Regions from separate parts of the Thermoflexus sp. genome, predicted to be linked through region 1. Evidence: riboswitches for the same ligand, from Rfam matches in the RefSeq annotation. Region 1 holds a riboswitch; the other holds the start of a gene.
The links. A riboswitch is a leader RNA that binds a small molecule or an ion and turns the genes downstream of it on or off. The one in region 1 is predicted to bind cobalamin.

Region 1 (9,643 bases):
GGGGCCGAAGACCTCGCTCAGGCGGCCCAGCGCGACCAGGCGGTTGAACCGCATCTGCCACCCTCGATCGCGCCCGTGGACAAAGCCCTGCGCGAAGAAGAGATCGAGCAGCGTGCGCGCCTCGATATGGGGGATCCCCCATTCATCGAACCGGATCTCCACCGGAGCCTGAAGCCCATCCAGGCGGAAGAGACGGGAACGAGCCATCGCGGCCTCCTGCGGGCGAGAAGAGGGGATTCCATCTTTCCCCAGCGATCCTCTTCCATTATTGAAGCATCCATACCCTGCTGCAAACGCGCGCCGTGGATCCGGGCGAGACGGATATCGGGAGGCTTTTCGGATCAACGCCTCACCCGACCCTCGAACCCCCGATCCCCATCTTTCCAGGCTTCCGAATCCTCAGGTTATAATGAAAAACGCGTCCTTATGCATTGGGTGGCCCTTATTCCACACCCGGAGCGGACTTATGCGAATCGAGATTATGGAAGACCGGCTGGAGCAGTTGCGGCGTTTGCGGGCGGAAGCTCAGCGGGGCGGAGGGCCGGAGCGGATCGCCCAGCAGCACGCCAAAGGCAAGCTCACGGCCCGTGAGCGCCTGGAGCTTCTGCTGGACAAGGGATCCTTCCGCGAGGTGGATCCCTTCGTCACCACCCGGGTCACCGACTTCGGGCTGGCGGAGCGCCGCTACCTGGGGGATGGGGTGGTGACCGGGTGGGGCACCATCGACGGGCGCCTGGTTTACGTCTACGCCCAGGACTTCACGGTCCTGGGAGGGAGCCTGGGGGAGGGCCATGCCCGGAAGATCGTGAAGATCATGGACATGGCGATGAAGAACGGGGCGCCCATCATCGGCCTCAACGACTCCGGCGGCGCCCGGATCCAGGAGGGGGTCCTCTCCCTCGGGGGCTACGCCGACATCTTCCTGCGCAACGTTATGCTCTCCGGCGTGGTGCCGCAGATCAGCGCCATCCTGGGGCCGTGCGCCGGGGGGGCTGTCTACTCCCCTGCCCTCACGGATTTCATTTTTATGGTCCGCGGGACCAGCTATATGTTCATCACAGGCCCTGATGTGGTGAAGGCCGTCACCCACGAGGAAGTCACCTTCGAGCAGCTGGGCGGAGCGGACGTCCATACGACCATCAGCGGCGTGGCCCACTTCGCCGCCGATACCGAGGCGGACCTCTTTTATATGATCCGCAAGCTCCTTTCGTATCTCCCCTCGAACAACATGGAGGACCCTCCGTATGTGCCCAACAGCGATGACCCCCTGCGCACCGAGGAGCGCCTCAACACCCTCATCCCCGATGATCCCACCCGACCCTACGACATTAAGGAAGTGATCCGGCTGATCGTGGACAACGGGGAGTTCTTCGAGGTCCAGCCGGATTATGCCCCTAACATCGTCATCGGCTTCGCCCGGCTGGGCGGGCACAGCGTGGGGATCGTGGCCAACCAGCCGGCGGTGCTGGCGGGGGTGCTGGACATTAAAGCCAGCGAGAAGGCGGCCCGCTTCGTTCGCTTCTGTGACGCCTTCAACATCCCGATCATCACCTTTGAAGACGTTCCCGGCTTTATGCCGGGGGTCGCTCAGGAGCACGGCGGCATCATCAAAGCCGGGGCCAAACTCCTTTACGCCTACGCCGAGGCCACCGTCCCCAAGATCACGGTGATCACCCGCAAGGCTTACGGCGGCGCCTACTGCGTGATGAACTCCCGGCATCTGCGGGCGGACCTGGTGCTGGCCTGGCCCACGGCCGAGCTGGCGGTGATGGGGCCGGAGGGCGCGGTCAACATCATCTTCCGGCGGGAGATCGCCGAGGCCGCGGACCCCGAGGCCCGGCGGGCCGAGCTGGTGACGGAGTATCGGGCCCGTTTCGCCAACCCCTACGTGGCTGCCTCTTACGGCTTCGTGGACGACGTCATCGAGCCGAAGGAGACCCGCCCCCGCCTGATCAACGCCCTGGAGATGCTCCAGAACAAGCGGGACCAGAACCCGCCCAAGAAGCACGGGAACATCCCGCTATGATCCCCCGGCGCTTCCCATAAGGAGTCCGACCATGTTCCGCAAAGTCCTGATCGCCAACCGGGGCGAGATCGCCGTGCGGATCATCCGGGCCTGCCGCGAGCTGGGCATCCGCACTGTGGCCGTGTTCTCCGAAGTGGACCGGAACGCCCTGCACGTGCGGTATGCCGATGAAGCCTACTGCATCGGGCCGGCCCCGGCCCGCGAAAGCTACCTGCGCATCGATAAGATCATCGACGTCGCCCGCCAGGCGGGCGCCGACGCCATCCATCCGGGCTACGGGTTCCTGGCGGAACGGCCGGATTTCGCCGAGGCCTGCGAGGAAGCCGGCATCGTCTTCATCGGCCCACCTCCCCGGGCCATCGGGGCCATGGGCGACAAGGCCACCGCCCGCAAAATGGCCAAAGCCCTGGGGATCCCTATTGTCCCCGGCACCGACGGCGGGCTCTCGGATGAAGACCTGATGGAGGCCGCCCGGCGCATTGGCTTCCCCATTCTGATCAAGGCCTCCGCCGGCGGCGGCGGCAAGGGCATGCGGATCGTCCGCTCCCTGGAGGAGATGCCGGACGCCCTGGCGGCGGCCCGCCGCGAGGCCATGGCGGCCTTCGGGGACGACGACGTTTACCTGGAGAAGCTGGTCGAGGGCGCCCGCCACGTGGAGATCCAGATCCTGGCCGATCAGCATGGCAACGTCATCCATCTGGGGGAACGGGAGTGCTCCATCCAGCGCCGCCACCAGAAGCTCATCGAGGAATCCCCTTCCCCCATCGTCGACGAGGACATGCGCCAGCGTATGGGGGAGGTGGCCGTGCGCATCGCCCAGGCCATCGGCTACGTGAACGCGGGCACGGTGGAGTTCCTGGTGGACAAGGATCGCAATTTCTACTTCATCGAGATGAACACCCGCCTCCAGGTGGAGCATCCGGTGACCGAGATGGTGACCGGGGTGGACATCGTCAAGGAGCAGATCCGCATCGCCCGGGGACGGAAGCTGCGCTATCGACAGGAAGACATCCATCAGTCCGGCTGGGCCATCGAGTGCCGCATCACCGCCGAGGATCCCTTCAACCACTTCATGCCGTCCACGGGCCGCATCGTCACCCTGGCCGAGCCCACCGGGCCCGGGGTGCGGGTGGACAGCGGGGTCTACGAAGGGTGCGAGATCACGCCGTATTATGACTCTCTCATCGCCAAGGTGATCACCTGGGGGGAAACCCGGGGCGAGGCCATCCTGCGGATGCGGCGGGCCCTGGAGGAGTTCCGCATCATCGGCATCCAGACCGTCATCCCCTTCCACCAGGCGATCCTGAACAGCACCCGCTTCCTGGCCGGCCACTTCGACACCAAGTTCGTGGAAGAGCGCTTCGCCATGGACGAGGAGACGCCGCCCGAGCTGGAGGAGGTGGCGGCCATCATCGCCACCCTGGTCGCCCATCGCCGGGGCCAGGCGGCGGCCCACGTGGCCCGACGGGCCGGGCGGGCGATCAACGCATGGAAATGGGCCGGGCGCTGGGAGCAGCTTCAGAGGAGCGGATGAGCCATGAAATACGTCGCCACCCTCAACGATAAAACGTTCACCATCGAAATCAATCACGAGAATCGGATCCTGTTCGAGGGCGTCGAGCGGGCCGTGGATTTCCGCTTGATCGACCAGCAGCATGTCTACTCCCTGCTTCTGGATAACGCCTCTTACGAGGCCCTCGTGGAGGAACGGGAAGGAGAATACTGGGTCTTCCTCCGCGGCTACCTCTTCGCCGTACGCGTGGAGGATGAGCGGGAGCGGCGGCTGCGGGAGGCTTCGGGGGAGCGCCACGGGCCAGCCGGGGAGGTCGCCGTCAAGGCCCCCATGCCCGGCCTCATCGTCGCTGTGCCCGTTCAGGAAGGCCAGCCCGTCCGCAAGGGAGAGAAACTGGTCCTCCTGGAATCCATGAAAATGCAGAACGAGATCCGGGCTCCCCGCGATGGCACCGTGAAGTCCATCCGGGTGAAGCCCGGCCAGAGCGTGGAGCAGAACCAGATCCTGGTGATCCTGAGCTAACGCCCCATCCGCTGCAGACACTCCGTCTTGAATCCGCAAGGGAAGGAAGGGAGGCCTCGATGGCGATCGGGACCTCGATCCCGGTGCAGGAGATCCGGGAAGCGCAGCAACGATGGCAGGAGGCCATTCGGGAGGCCCCTCAGCGTCGCCCCCGCTTCGAGACCCCTTCGGGCATCCCCCTGGAGCCCCTTTACACCCCCGCGGATGTCGAGGTCGACTACCTGCAGGATCTGGGCTTCCCGGGGGAGTTTCCCTTCACCCGCGGGATCTACCGGACCATGTATCGGGGCCGCCTGTGGACCATGCGACAATACGCCGGCTACGCTACCGCCGAGGAGTCCAACCGACGCTATCGCTACCTGCTGGCCCAGGGCCAGACCGGCCTCTCCGTCGCCTTCGATCTCCCCACCCAGCTGGGCTATGACGCCGATCACCCGCTGGCCCACGGGGAGGTCGGCCGGGTTGGGGTGAGCATTTGCTCCCTCGACGATATGCGGCGCCTCCTGGAGGGCATCCCCCTGGATCGGGTGAGCCTCTCGATGACCATCAACGCCCCCGCGGCCATCCTCCTGGCCATGGTCCTCGCCCTGGCCCGGGAACAGGGGGTGGACTGGAAACGGCTGCGAGGCACCGTTCAAAACGACATCCTCAAGGAATACGTGGCCCGTGGCCTTTACATCTTCCCGCCGGAGCCCTCCATGCGGCTCACCGTGGATGTCATGGCCTTCTGTCATCGCCACGTGCCCGGCTGGAACCCCATCAGCATCAGCGGCTATCACATCCGGGAGGCAGGGGCCACCGCGGTGCAGGAGGTGGCCTTCACCTTCGCCCACGCCCTGGAGTATGTCCGGGCGGCCGCCCGGGCCGGCCTCTCCATCGACGACATCGGGCCCCAGCTCTCCTTCTTTTTCAACGCCCACAACCATTTCCTGGAGGAAGTGGCCAAGTTCCGCGCCGCCCGCCGCCTCTGGGCCCGGCTGGCTCGGGATCGCCTCAGGGCCACCCGCCCCGAGGCCATGATGCTCCGCTTTCACGTCCAGACCGGCGGCAGCACCCTCACCGCCCAGCAGCCGGAGAACAACATCATCCGGGTCACCCTCCAGGCCCTGGCCGCCATCCTGGGCGGCTGCCAGTCCCTCCACACCAACGCCATGGATGAAGCCCTCTGGCTGCCCACCGAGAAATCCGCACGGATCGCCCTGCGCACCCAGCAGATCCTGGCCTATGAATCCGGCGTGGCCGACACCATCGATCCCCTGGCGGGCAGCTACGTCATCGAATACCTGACGACCGAGATCGAGAAGCGGGCCTTGGAGGAAATCGACCACATCGAGGCCATGGGCGGGGCGCTGCGGGCCATCGAGTCCGGATATATCCAGCGGGCCATCGCCGAATCCGCCTACCGGACCCAGCAGGCCATCGAGTCGGGCGAGCAGATCATCGTCGGGGTGAACGCTTTCCAGGTGGAGGAAGAACCCTCCGATCTGGAACGGTTGAAAGTGGACCCCACCATCGAGGAAGCCCAGAAGGCGCGGCTGCAGGAGCTGCGGGCCCGACGGGATGCCGAGCGGGCCTCGGCCCTTCTGAGCCGCATCGAAGCGGCGGCCCGCCAGCCCGACGAGCCCCTCATGCCGCTGTTCGTGGAGGCGGTGGCCGCGGGCGTCACCCTGGGGGAGATCTGCGGGATCCTGCGCCAGGTGTGGGGGGAATACCGTCCGCCCGAGGTCCTATAAGGCAAAAGATTTCGGAGTGCGGCACCTTGGCGCCGCTCTCCTCAGTGCGGCACCCCGGCGCCCCTCCCCGAACCAAGGGCGGTGCCCAGGCACCGCACTCCAAGAAAGCCTCAGCTCACCGCTCTCCTCACGAGGGCGGCGATCTTTTCCTCTTCGGCGACCGTCAGCGCTTTCAGCGCGAAGGCCACCGGCCACATCGCGCCCTCATCGAGATGCGCGGCATCGGTGAACCCGAGCGTGGCATACCGGGTGTGGAACTTGTGCGCCGGCTGGAAGAAGCAGACCACCTTGCCGTTCCAGGCGTAGGCGGGCATCCCATACCAGAGCCTCGGCACGAGGACCGGCGCGCTGGCCCGGATGATCGCGTGGAGCCGCATGGCCATCGTGCGGTCGGGTTCGGGCATCCCCTGGATCTTCTCCCGCACCGCCCTCTCCTCATCCGCCCGGGATCCGCGACGCGCGGCGGCCTTCCGCTCCCGGGCGAGCTCCCGCATGGCGGCTCGCTCCTCCTCCGTGAACCCCTCGGGCGCCTCGCCCGCTACGGCCTTCCGGGCGGCGCGCGGTTTTTTCTTCATCACAGCACCCCCTTTTGGTCTCTCCCCACAACCCTTCGAGCTGGGAAGGGCCGACACCATCCCCCACCGCGAACGCGGCCATTATAACACGCTTCCGTATCCAGATCAACAACGCCATCCCCTCCATTCTCCAGCGCCTGTGGGATACGCGCCTGAAGGACACCCGTATCATGCTGGTTCTCTGCGGTTCATATGGGGGCATGATGGAGCGACACGTGCTGGCCTACCGTGCCCCCCTCTATGGGAGGCGCACGGGCCAGTGGAAGCTGGCCCCGCTGGACTTCTGGGCGGCCCAGGCGTTCTTCCCCCACCTCGAGCCTGCAGACAGGGTGCGCGCCTTCGCCGTCCTGGGAGGCGTTCCCGCCTATCTGATCCATTTCCGGAAGGTGGAGGATTTGCTGTCGGGCATCGAACAGAACATCCTCACGCCGGGAACTTTCCTTTACGAGGAGCCCCGCTTTCTGCTCCTGGAGGAGCTGCGTGACCCGCACCGGCATTTCGCCATCCTGGAGGCTGTCGCCGGCGGAAAGACGCGGCCCAGCGAGATCGCTCAGGCTGCGGGGATCAGCCCATCCTCGCTCAGCTTTTACCTGGATACCCTGCAGGCGCTGGACCTGGTCGAGCGGGTGGTGCCTGCAACGGTGGAGAAACCACATAAGTATAAGCGGGCCATCTATCGGCTCAAAGACAACTTCTTTCGTTTCTGGTTCCGGTTCGTCTACCCCAATCGCTCCATTTTGGAAAGGGGGGATGTGGCCTACGTGCGCCGGCATGTGCAGCGTTTCCTCGACGAGTTCACGGCCCTCGTCTTCGAGGAAATCTCCCGGCAATACATCCTGCGGCTCCACCGGACGGGACGCCGGATGTGGATGCCAGAGCGGGTGGGGGCATGGTGGGATGGGAAGGAAGAAATCGATGTGGTGGCCATCAACTTCCGTGAGGGGCGCATCTTGCTGGGGGAGTGCAAATGGTCGACCCACCCCGTGGGAATGAATACGCTCCAGAGCCTCGTAGCCAGGGCCAGCAGGCTCCCTCTGGAAAAGTGGCAGGATGCGGCCTATGTGCTGTTCTCCCGGGCAGGCTTTACGGATGAGGTGCGTCGATACGCCAAGGCGACCGGGAATGTGATCCTGGTGGGGCTGGAGGAGATGGTGCGCGGATAAGGGGTATGGCCTCCGGCCGGAGGAGACCATCACCATCGGACGGCGGGCAAAGGCAACCCACAGAACCCTTCGCGCCCGCGCGGCCTATCCCGCACCGGTCTTGACAGGAGGGGAGCGGGTCGTATCATGATCCCAGACAGTTGAATACGGCCGAGGTGCCCGACGCCCCGGATGGCAGGGCTGAAAGGCGAAGTCCGGTGAAAGTCCGGCGCTGTCCCGCAACGGTAACCATGGCCGCAGCCGCGGACCATGGAAGCCCGGTCGCCCGCCTCGGCCTCCTCCGAGCCTCGCGGAAGGGGTAGGAGCGCCGCCGACCCATCTCCGGGTCCCCTCTGGCTTTCCCGCGGCCTCCCTGTCCGTTCCGGCAGGGAGGCCGCCTGTTTCCGGCCTCCGGCCGGGATGGGCCTCCGCCCCTTTCGCGGAGGCCCCCATCCCGAACCTGGAGGTCGGACGATGCGACGGATCCTGGGATTCGCTCTGATCCTGATGGTCCTGGCCGGCTGCGCGGGGGCTCCTTCCCCCACGCCCACAGCGACGCCGCTTCCGACGCGGACGCCCTCGCCCACCGCCCTTCCCACAGCCACTCCCACGCCCGCGCCTTTCCTGAGCGTTACGGATGACTTCGGAAGGACGGTGGTGCTGCCAGCCCGCCCGCAACGGATCGTCACCCTCGCGCCCTCGGCCACGGAGATGATCTTCGCCGTGGGAGCCGGCGATCGCCTCGTGGGGCGGGATGAGCTCTCGGATTACCCGCCGGAGGCGAAGAACGTCCCCAGCATCGGCGGCACCTACCCCTCGATCAACACGGAGGCGATCGTCGCCCTGCGCCCCGATCTGATCCTGGCTCCCGGCGTCATCAGCCCGGAGCAGGTGAAGGCGCTGGAGAGCCTGGGGCTGGTGGTGTTCCACCAGCGCACGCCCAAGGACATCGAGGAGATCTTCCAGCAGATCCAGATGGTGGGGCGACTGACCGGGAACACGGAGCAGGCGGAAAAGACCATCGCGGACCTGCGGGCCCGCCTAACAGCTATTGAGGAAAAAATCCGCCAGGCCCGCACCCGCCCCAAGGTCTTCTACGAACTCGATGCCACCGATCCGGGCAAGCCGTGGACAGCCGGGCCCGGCTCCTTCATCGACCGATTGATCGCCCGGGCCGGCGGGCAGAACATCGGGGCAAGCCTCTCCAGCGAGTGGGGGCAGATCAGCCTGGAGGAACTGATCCGACAGGATCCGGACCTCATGATCCTGGGCACCGCCAATTACGGCGAGACACCGGAGAAAGTCCGCCAGCGCCCGGGATGGAACCGCCTGCGGGCGGTGCGGGAAGGGCGGATCTATCCCATCAACGCGGATCTGATCTCCCGACCCGGTCCGCGGATCGTCGACGGCCTGGAGGCGCTGGCGCGGATCATCCATCCGGAGCTGTTCCCGCAACCGGCCGGGGAGGGCCCGGTGCGGATCGCGCTGCGGCTCCCGGCGCTCGTGCGGTGATCCAGACGCATGATCCCTCCTTGGGAGGGGCTTCCGCGGGCGCGGATTCCTTCGCCTACCTTGCCGCTCAGCTCTCCTCGTCGCTCCCCGGAGGGCCCCTCCTCACCCGTCGGGTGGAGGAGAATATGTCGCTTCGCGCGCTTTCCATCGCCTCCCGGCGCTCCCGGTCCGTTCGGATCGGACTGTGGGTTGGCCTGGGGTTGCTCCTCAGCGGCAGCCTGGCCCTGGGGGTGGCCCTGGGCCCTGTTCCAGTTCCCCTGGTGGAGCTGGGTCGGATCCTCCTGAGGGAAGCCCGGGATCCAACCCTGACGGCCATCGTATGGGAGGTGCGGCTCCCCCGGGTGCTGCTCCTCGCCCTGACCGGCGCGGCGCTGGCCGGGGCCGGCGCCGCCTATCAGGGGTTGTTCCGCAACCCCCTGGCGGATCCCTATCTCATCGGGGTGGCGGCGGGGGCAAACCTGGGGGCGCTGATCGCCGTCGCCATGAACCTCTCGGCCACCGCCTTCGGGCTGCTGACGCTTCCCGTAGCCGCCTTTCTGGGGGGCCTGCTCACCGTGGGGCTGGTGATCCGCCTCGCCCGGATCGGAGGGGTGGTGCCGCTGACGGCGCTGCTGCTGGCC
Region 2 (7,068 bases), on a different contig from region 1:
CACCAGGGCCGATCGCTGTTCGAGAGGTCGCCCTGGTGCGTCAGGTGAAGGGACTCCACCGGGCGGCCCGCGCCTTCTACGAGAACCTCCTCCGATATGGAACGGTGACCCTGGTGGGAGGGCGCTGGAATTTCCGGGGGGAGCCGGAGGATGCGCCCCAGCTCCACCAGGATCCCGACGGGTTCGTTTATCCGATCCGGGCCGTGCTGAAGGCGGAGATCGGCGGGGCCCCCTGTCAGATCCAGCTGGAGCCGGGATTCGGCGAGGCCCTGAACATCCAGATCCGCTGCGCTCCCACCGACCTGGCGCGGGTGGAAGCGTTCCTGCAGGCGCACCTGCAGGAGCCGGTGATCATCCAGGTTCCCCAGCCTTCGATCCGCGGCCTGATCCGGCTGCTCCATCACCTCCGCCGCCGGGCTGTTATGACCCGCATGGAGGGACCTGGGGGCTCGGCCCCGATCTTCGCCCTGCATCCTTCCGGGCATTTGATCCCGTTAAAGGCCCGCATTGAGGCTTACATCGATGAAGCCTGGATCAGCCTGGATTGGGAGAACGAGTGGGGCGGGAAATTGACTGTCGAGACGCCAGCGTCCCTGATGGAGGAGATCCGGGTCCTTCTGGCCCGCACGGTGGGGCAACGCCCCCGGGTGCGCTCTTCCACCTCCTCCGCCGCCGTGGACGTAGGAGAAGTGGACTGGGAGGATCTGGGGGGGCTGGAGACGGTGCGGGCGGAGTTGCAGACTTGGATCGTCGAGCCCCTGCGCAATCCGGGGGTCTTCCAGCACCTCCGCCTGCAGCCCCCAAAGGGGGTGTTGCTGATCGGCCCCCCGGGGACGGGCAAAACCACCCTGGCCCGCATCCTCGCCCGGCGGAGCGAGGCTGTCTTCCTGGTGCTCACTCCGCCGGATGTCTTCTCGATGTGGTATGGGGAAAGCGCCCGTCGCATCGCCGGGGTGTTCGCGGAGGCCCGGGCGGAAGCGGCGCAGGGCCGACCGGTGTTGCTGTTCATCGATGAGATCGATGGCTTCTGCCCTCGCCGGGAAGGAGCGCATGAGGAGACCCGTCGGGCTTTCGCCCAGCTCTGCACGGAGATGGACGGCCTGGCCCCCCTCTCCGGGGTGATCGTGGTGGGCGCCACGAACCGGCCCCAGGATCTCGATCCCGCCCTGCTGCGGCCCGGCCGCTTCGACCGCAAGATCGTGATCCCCCTTCCAGATCGGAAGGCCCGCATGGAGATCTTCCGGGTCCATCTGCGCCGCCGGCCGCTCGATCCCGCGGTTTCCCTGGAGGAGCTGGCGGCGAAGACCCGCGGTTTCAGTGGCGCGGAGATCGCGGCCGTCTGCGCCCGCGCCGCCTACCGTGCGCTGACCGCCTTCGCGTCCTCCCAGGGCATCCCCATCTCTGAACTGAAGCCGGACATCTATCCGGCGCTGCGCATCCGCCGCGAGGATCTCCTCGAAGCGATCCGTGAGGTCCGTCGGGAGCGTCAGGCCGCTCGCCCGCGCCCTCGAAGGACAAAGACCCCGCCCTGATTTGACATCCGGAGGCCTCCGAATATAATGGGCCCTGAAGCCGGCTCACCACAAGATGGGTGGCGGGAAGTCCGGTGAGAGGCCGGCGCTGCCCCGCAGCGGTAACCGGGGACGAAAGCCGCTTCGGTGTGGCCTTCTCCTGACGGCCGCACGACACGCCACTGGAGGTTCCTCTCCGGGAAGGCGCGGCGAGTAGGACGATCCGGGAGCCCGAAGACCGGCCCATCCTCCCCTTTAACCGCCATCGCCTCGCGGGAGGGCGATGGGCATGGCCTCCTCCATCCGGGAGGCTTTCCCCTTACGCCGGCGGTTCTCCCGCGCCATCCTTTCCTCTACGGAGGGCGCGATGATCACGTCGACCGCCTCATGGGAGCGGACAGCGCTTCATCGTTACCTGCAGGAGACCGGCCTGCCGGAGGCGCTCCGCGCTCCGATTCTCCGGGAAGCCCAGGAAAGCGCGGTGGACCAGCTGGATCCGTCCCAGGCCCTGGAAGCGCTGCTCCTGCTGATCACGGCGCGGATCTGGGAGGACCCGCTCTACGAGCGGGCGGCTGCGGCGCTGATGCGCCGGCGCATCCTCCTGGAGGCCCTGGGCTCTGACCGCCCGGACTATGCATCCGCCTTCCCTGCTTACATCCGGGAGGGGGTGCGGCGCGGGGCCTTGCATCCAGATCTTCTCGCCTACGATCTCGATCGGCTGGCTCAGGCCCTGGTCCCGGAGCGGGATGCCCTGCTGCCGTATATCGGGCTGGCTACCCTCTTCGATCGCTACCTGATCCGGGATCCGGAGACCCGCCAGGTCCTGGAGCCGCCCCAGTTCATGTGGATGCGGGTGGCCATGGGGCTGGCCTTGCAGGAGTCGGACCGCGAGGGATGGGCGGTGCGCTTTTATGAGCAGATGAGCACCCTGCGCTTCCTTCCCAGCACTCCCACCCTGTTCAACAGCGGCACCCCTCACCACCAGCTGGCCTCCTGCTATCTCTACGAAGTGCTGGACAGCCTCGATCACATCCTGGACGCCGCGGCGACCTTCGGGATGCTGGCCAAATACGCAGGAGGCATCGGGGCTTCTGTGAGCCGCATCCGGGCCGCCGGCGCGCCGGTGCGAGGGATCAACGGCCGCAGCGGCGGCCTCATCCCTTTCCTGCACCTCTATGACGCCTTGATCCACGCGATCAACCAGGGAGGACGGCGGCGAGGAACGATGGCGGCGTATCTGGAGCCATGGCATCTGGAGATCGAGTCTTTCCTGGATCTGCGACGGAACGCCGGGGATCCCTACCGGCGCACCCCTTCCCTGGACACCGCCCTCTGGATCCCCGACGTCTTCATGGAGCGTGTGGAGGCCGATGCGGACTGGTATCTGTTCGACCCGCTGTATACGGGGGATCTGGTCGATCTCTACGGAGAGGCCTTCCGGAGGCGCTACGAGGATTACATCGCGCAGGCAGAACGGGGCGAGATCCCTCGCCGCGCATGGCGGAAAGTGCGCGCCCGCGAACTGTATCTGCGGATCCTCGCCGCCCTTCTGGAAACCGGACATCCGTGGATCACCTTCAAAGATAGCAGCAACCTGCGCAGCATGCTGCGTCACGCGGGGATCATCCATTCCCTGAACCTGTGCACGGAGGTGGCGCTGCCCACCAGCCCGGAGGAGATCGCCGTGTGCAACCTGGGCAGCGTGAACCTCGCCCGTCATCTGAAAGACGACGGAAGCCTGGATGAGGCGGAGCTGGCCCGCACCGTCGAGACCGCCATGCGGGCCCTGGACAACGTGATCGACCTGAACCTGTACCCCTCGGAGCGCGCCCGCCGCAGCAACCTCCTGAACCGTCCGGTGGGCCTGGGTTGCATGGGGTTCGCAGAGCTCCTGAGCCGTCAGGGTCTCTCCTTCAATGACCCGGAGGCCGCGGAATGGGCCGACGGCATCGTCGAGCAGCTCTCCTTTCACGCCATCCGGGCCAGCTGCGCCCTGGCCCGGGAGCGCGGGCCCTTCCCGCGGTTTCCCGGCAGCGAGTGGTCCAAAGGCCGTCTGCCCTTCGATACCCTGGGGGACCTGGAGCGGGAGCGCGGGCGGAGGATCGAGGTGGATCGCAGGGGCCGGCTGGACTGGGGGGCTCTCCGGGACGTGGTGCGCCAGGGGATCCGCAACGGCGCGGTGATGGCCATTGCCCCTACCGCAACCATCGCCCTGATCGCCGGCACCAGCCCCAGCATGGATCCCTATTTCAGCAACCTTTTCGTTCGAACCACCCTCTCCGGCCGCTTCGTGGAGTTCAACCCGTCGCTGGTCCGGACCCTGAAAGCTCTGGGGCTGTGGGAACGCGTTCGGGAACGGCTGGTGGAGACCCAGGGCGATGTAGAGGCTATCCCCGAGATCCCCGAGCCGGTGCGACGGCGCTTCCCCACGGCCTTCCAGATCCGGCCGGAGGCCCTGCTGGAGATCACGGCGCGGGCCCAGAAATGGGTGGATATGGGCATCAGCCGCAGCCTCTACTTCACGTCCGAAACGCCGGCCGATATCGCAGAGGTTTACCTGGAGGCCTGGCGGAAGGGCGTGAAGGCCACCTATTACTGTTATGTGATGCCCCGCATGCGGGCGGAGCCGGCGACGGTGCGGGTGAACAAGGCCGCGCAACGGCCCCGCTGGGTGGAGGCGGCGGAGGCGGAGCTGCAGGCCGACGCCGCCTGCGCCCTGGATGGCTCCTGCGAGGCCTGCCAGTAGAGGCGATGGCCTCGCCATCTCCCGATCTCTCCAGGAGGCCTTTCCATGCAATCCGCACACGGGCTGATCGGCGGTGATCCGGTGGAGCCGCTGCGTCTTTTTCCCCTGCGGTATCCGTGGGCGTATGCCCATGTGCAGCAGGCCAAGCGCAACACTTGGTTTCCTGAAGAGGCACCCCTTCACGATGACGTTCAGGACTGGCATGAGCGCCTCACCGAGGAGGAGCGCCAGGCGGTGGAAATCCTGCTGGGCTTCTTCAACCCCATGGAATCCATGGTCACCAGCAACCTGGTGCTGGCCCTTTATCCTTATCTCACCGCCCCCGAGATCCGCCTCTATCTCGCCCGGCAGGCCTGGGAGGAAGCTAACCACACCATGGCTTTCGAATACGTGATCAAGACGTTGCCCCTGGATCGGGAGCGGGTGTTCGCTATGCTGGAGGATCATCCGGCCGTGGCGGCGAAAGCGGATTTCCAGCGTCAGCTCACGCTCGAGATCATGCAGCCAGGCCTGGACCTGGGCACGGTGGAGGGACGCCAGCGCTTCCTGCGGAACCTGACAGGCTTCTTCGTGGTTCTGGAAGGGATCTTCTTCTATTCCGGCTTCGCCTTCGCCCTCTCTTTCCGGCGCCGGAACCTGCTGCGGGGCCTGGGCACGATCATCGACTGGGTGCTCAAGGATGAGAGCCTTCACCTTTCGTTCGGCGTGCACCTGATCCGGGCCTTCCTCCAGGAGTATCCCGAGGTGCGAACGCCGGCCCTGGGGGAGGAACTGCGCCGGATGATCCTCAAGGCCGTGGCGCTGGAGGAAGCCTACAATCAGGCATTGCTTCCCCGGCCGATCCTGGGCCTCCACGCGGGATCCCTCAACGCCTATGTGCGCTATGTGGCCGACCGGCGTCTGGAGGAGCTGGGGCTGGGTGCCCAGTTCCACACACCGAATCCCTTCCGCTGGCTGGCCGCCGAGATCGATCTCCCTGAACAAGTGAACTTCTTCGAGGCCCGCAACGTGAATTACGAAGTCGGGCGCCCCCGCGAATAAGCTCCCTTCTTTTCGCCGGGCCGCACCGCCAGAGGGCTGATCTCTCCAGATCCGAACGGTGGGTGGGCATGCCAGAGGCCCGCCCACCTCCCCCTTTCTTGACCATGCGATGCGCCCATCCCTTCCCCTCCGTAAGGGCAAAAGGGGTTGCCTGAAACATAGAAACGGGATACCCTGAGCAGGAACGGAGCGTGGGGGCGATCGAGCGGGCCATGCGGCGGCCGGACGAGGGGATACGGCTGCCGGCCGCCGCATGACACGCAAGTGACGTGGGACGATCACGGGAAAGACAGCGGCGGTTCGTTTTCAACCCCCCGAAGAGGAGCTTCTGATCCGTGGGTGCCCGCAGCGCCGGATGCGAGTCCTGGATCCCGAAGGGGGGTGGACGACATGGAGCGCAGGGCCCAGCGGAAGTTGAGCTCCGAAAATAAAGCGAGGAGAAAACGATGGGAATGAAAGTTCGTTTTGAGCTGGAGTTGCCGGAGGAACTACGAGAGCTATTTGTGTCGGAGGAGGCCGCTGCCCACGCCGCCCGGGAGGCGCTGGTGCTCGATCTCCTCCATCGGGGGGAGATCTCGCAAGGGAAGGCCGCCGAACTCCTGGGGGTGGATCGCTGGGAGCTGCTCGATCTCCTGGCCAAGCATGGCCTCCCCGCACTCCGCCAGACCCCGGAGGAGCTGCAGCAGGACGTGGAGATCCTTCGAGAGGCCCTTCAGGGATGATCGTCGCGGACGCATCCACCCTGATCCTGCTTGCCCGGATCGGGCACCTGGAGCTGCTGCGCGAGGCCGTGGGCGAGAGGGAGGTGTGGATCCCGGAGGCAGTGGCCTAGGAGCTGCAGGTGCCAGGGAAGCCGGGGGTCGAGGCGCTGGAGAAGGCCCTGAACGACTGGATCCGTGTCGTCCGGGTCCAGGATCGAAAGCGGGTGGAGGGGTTGCCGAAGCGGCTGGGACGGGGGGAGCGGGAGGCGATCGCCCTGGCTGTGGAGCGCGGGGCGGTGCTGCTGAGCGACGACCGGGCAGCCCGACGGGAAGCACAAAGGCAAGGGGTAAAGGTGACAGGCCTCCTCGGGGTGTTGCTTATAGCGAAAGGCCGCGGCGTGATCCCTGAGGTGAAGCCCATGCTCGACGAGCTGATAGCAGGAGGATTCCGGCTCGCCCCGGACCTCCACAAGAGCGTGCTGCGAGGGGCGGGGGAGCTCCGGCCTGAGCCGGAATCTGAGACCGAAGCGAAGGACCGGAAAAATTGAGAGCGAGAAGGGTCTTCGCCCGGGCTTTGGCGGCCGCGCTCGCCATCCCGGGAAGGGAGCTGATCTCTCCAGATCCGAACGGTGGGTGGGCATGCCAGAGGCCCGCCCATCTCCCCCGAAACGAGCATGCCCCCTTGACAGGCCCGCAGGTTAGAATATAATTAACCACAACAGCGTTACTCCTTCCACGAGGCCAGGTAGCGCTCCTGCCCCGGGGTGAGCTGGTCGATTCGAATCCCTATGGTCTCCAGCGTCAGCCAAGCCACCACCTGATCGAGCTCCCGGGGCATCGCATGGATCTGGCGCTCGACGTAAACGTAGGGCAACTGCAAAGCAGTTGCCCTATGGGGAGCCGATGTTCCGCTGGAGACGGTGAAGATGCACAGCGGCTTGATCCCTGTTCAAAAACCCGGGCGGAACCCGCGCTACGGGACCCGAATTTTAACCTCTCTTTTTTCATTAAATACCCCCCCCCCGGGGGGGATTGCCATCGTCCCCCTCGGGCGGGGATCGCCCGTGCC

Region 2: linked by a shared signal. The riboswitch ahead of VAE54_RS01900 (ribonucleoside-diphosphate reductase subunit alpha) and the one ahead of VAE54_RS00965 (cobalamin-binding protein) in region 1 are both predicted to bind cobalamin.

Annotation. Positions count from the first base shown of each region.
Region 1 covers NZ_DAOUCJ010000005.1:10,621-20,263, forward strand. The annotation lists gene VAE54_RS00930 (penicillin acylase family protein) at 1-207, opposite strand, end outside; gene VAE54_RS00935 (acyl-CoA carboxylase subunit beta) at 467-2,026, shown strand; gene accC (acetyl-CoA carboxylase biotin carboxylase subunit) at 2,058-3,560, shown strand; gene VAE54_RS00945 (acetyl-CoA carboxylase biotin carboxyl carrier protein subunit) at 3,564-4,061, shown strand; gene VAE54_RS00950 (methylmalonyl-CoA mutase family protein) at 4,121-5,794, shown strand; gene VAE54_RS00955 (DUF1801 domain-containing protein) at 5,905-6,369, opposite strand; gene VAE54_RS00960 (ATP-binding protein) at 6,573-7,532, shown strand; cobalamin riboswitch at 7,669-7,820, shown strand; gene VAE54_RS00965 (cobalamin-binding protein) at 7,986-9,023, shown strand; gene VAE54_RS00970 (iron ABC transporter permease) at 9,149-9,643, shown strand, end outside.
Region 2 covers NZ_DAOUCJ010000012.1:231-7,298, reverse strand. The annotation lists gene VAE54_RS01905 (ATP-binding protein) at 1-1,532, shown strand, start outside; cobalamin riboswitch at 1,557-1,773, shown strand; gene VAE54_RS01900 (ribonucleoside-diphosphate reductase subunit alpha) at 1,801-4,257, shown strand; gene VAE54_RS01895 (ribonucleotide-diphosphate reductase subunit beta) at 4,303-5,298, shown strand; gene VAE54_RS01890 (UPF0175 family protein) at 5,745-6,020, shown strand; gene VAE54_RS01885 (DUF3368 domain-containing protein) at 6,140-6,547, shown strand; gene VAE54_RS01880 (hypothetical protein) at 6,724-6,879, opposite strand.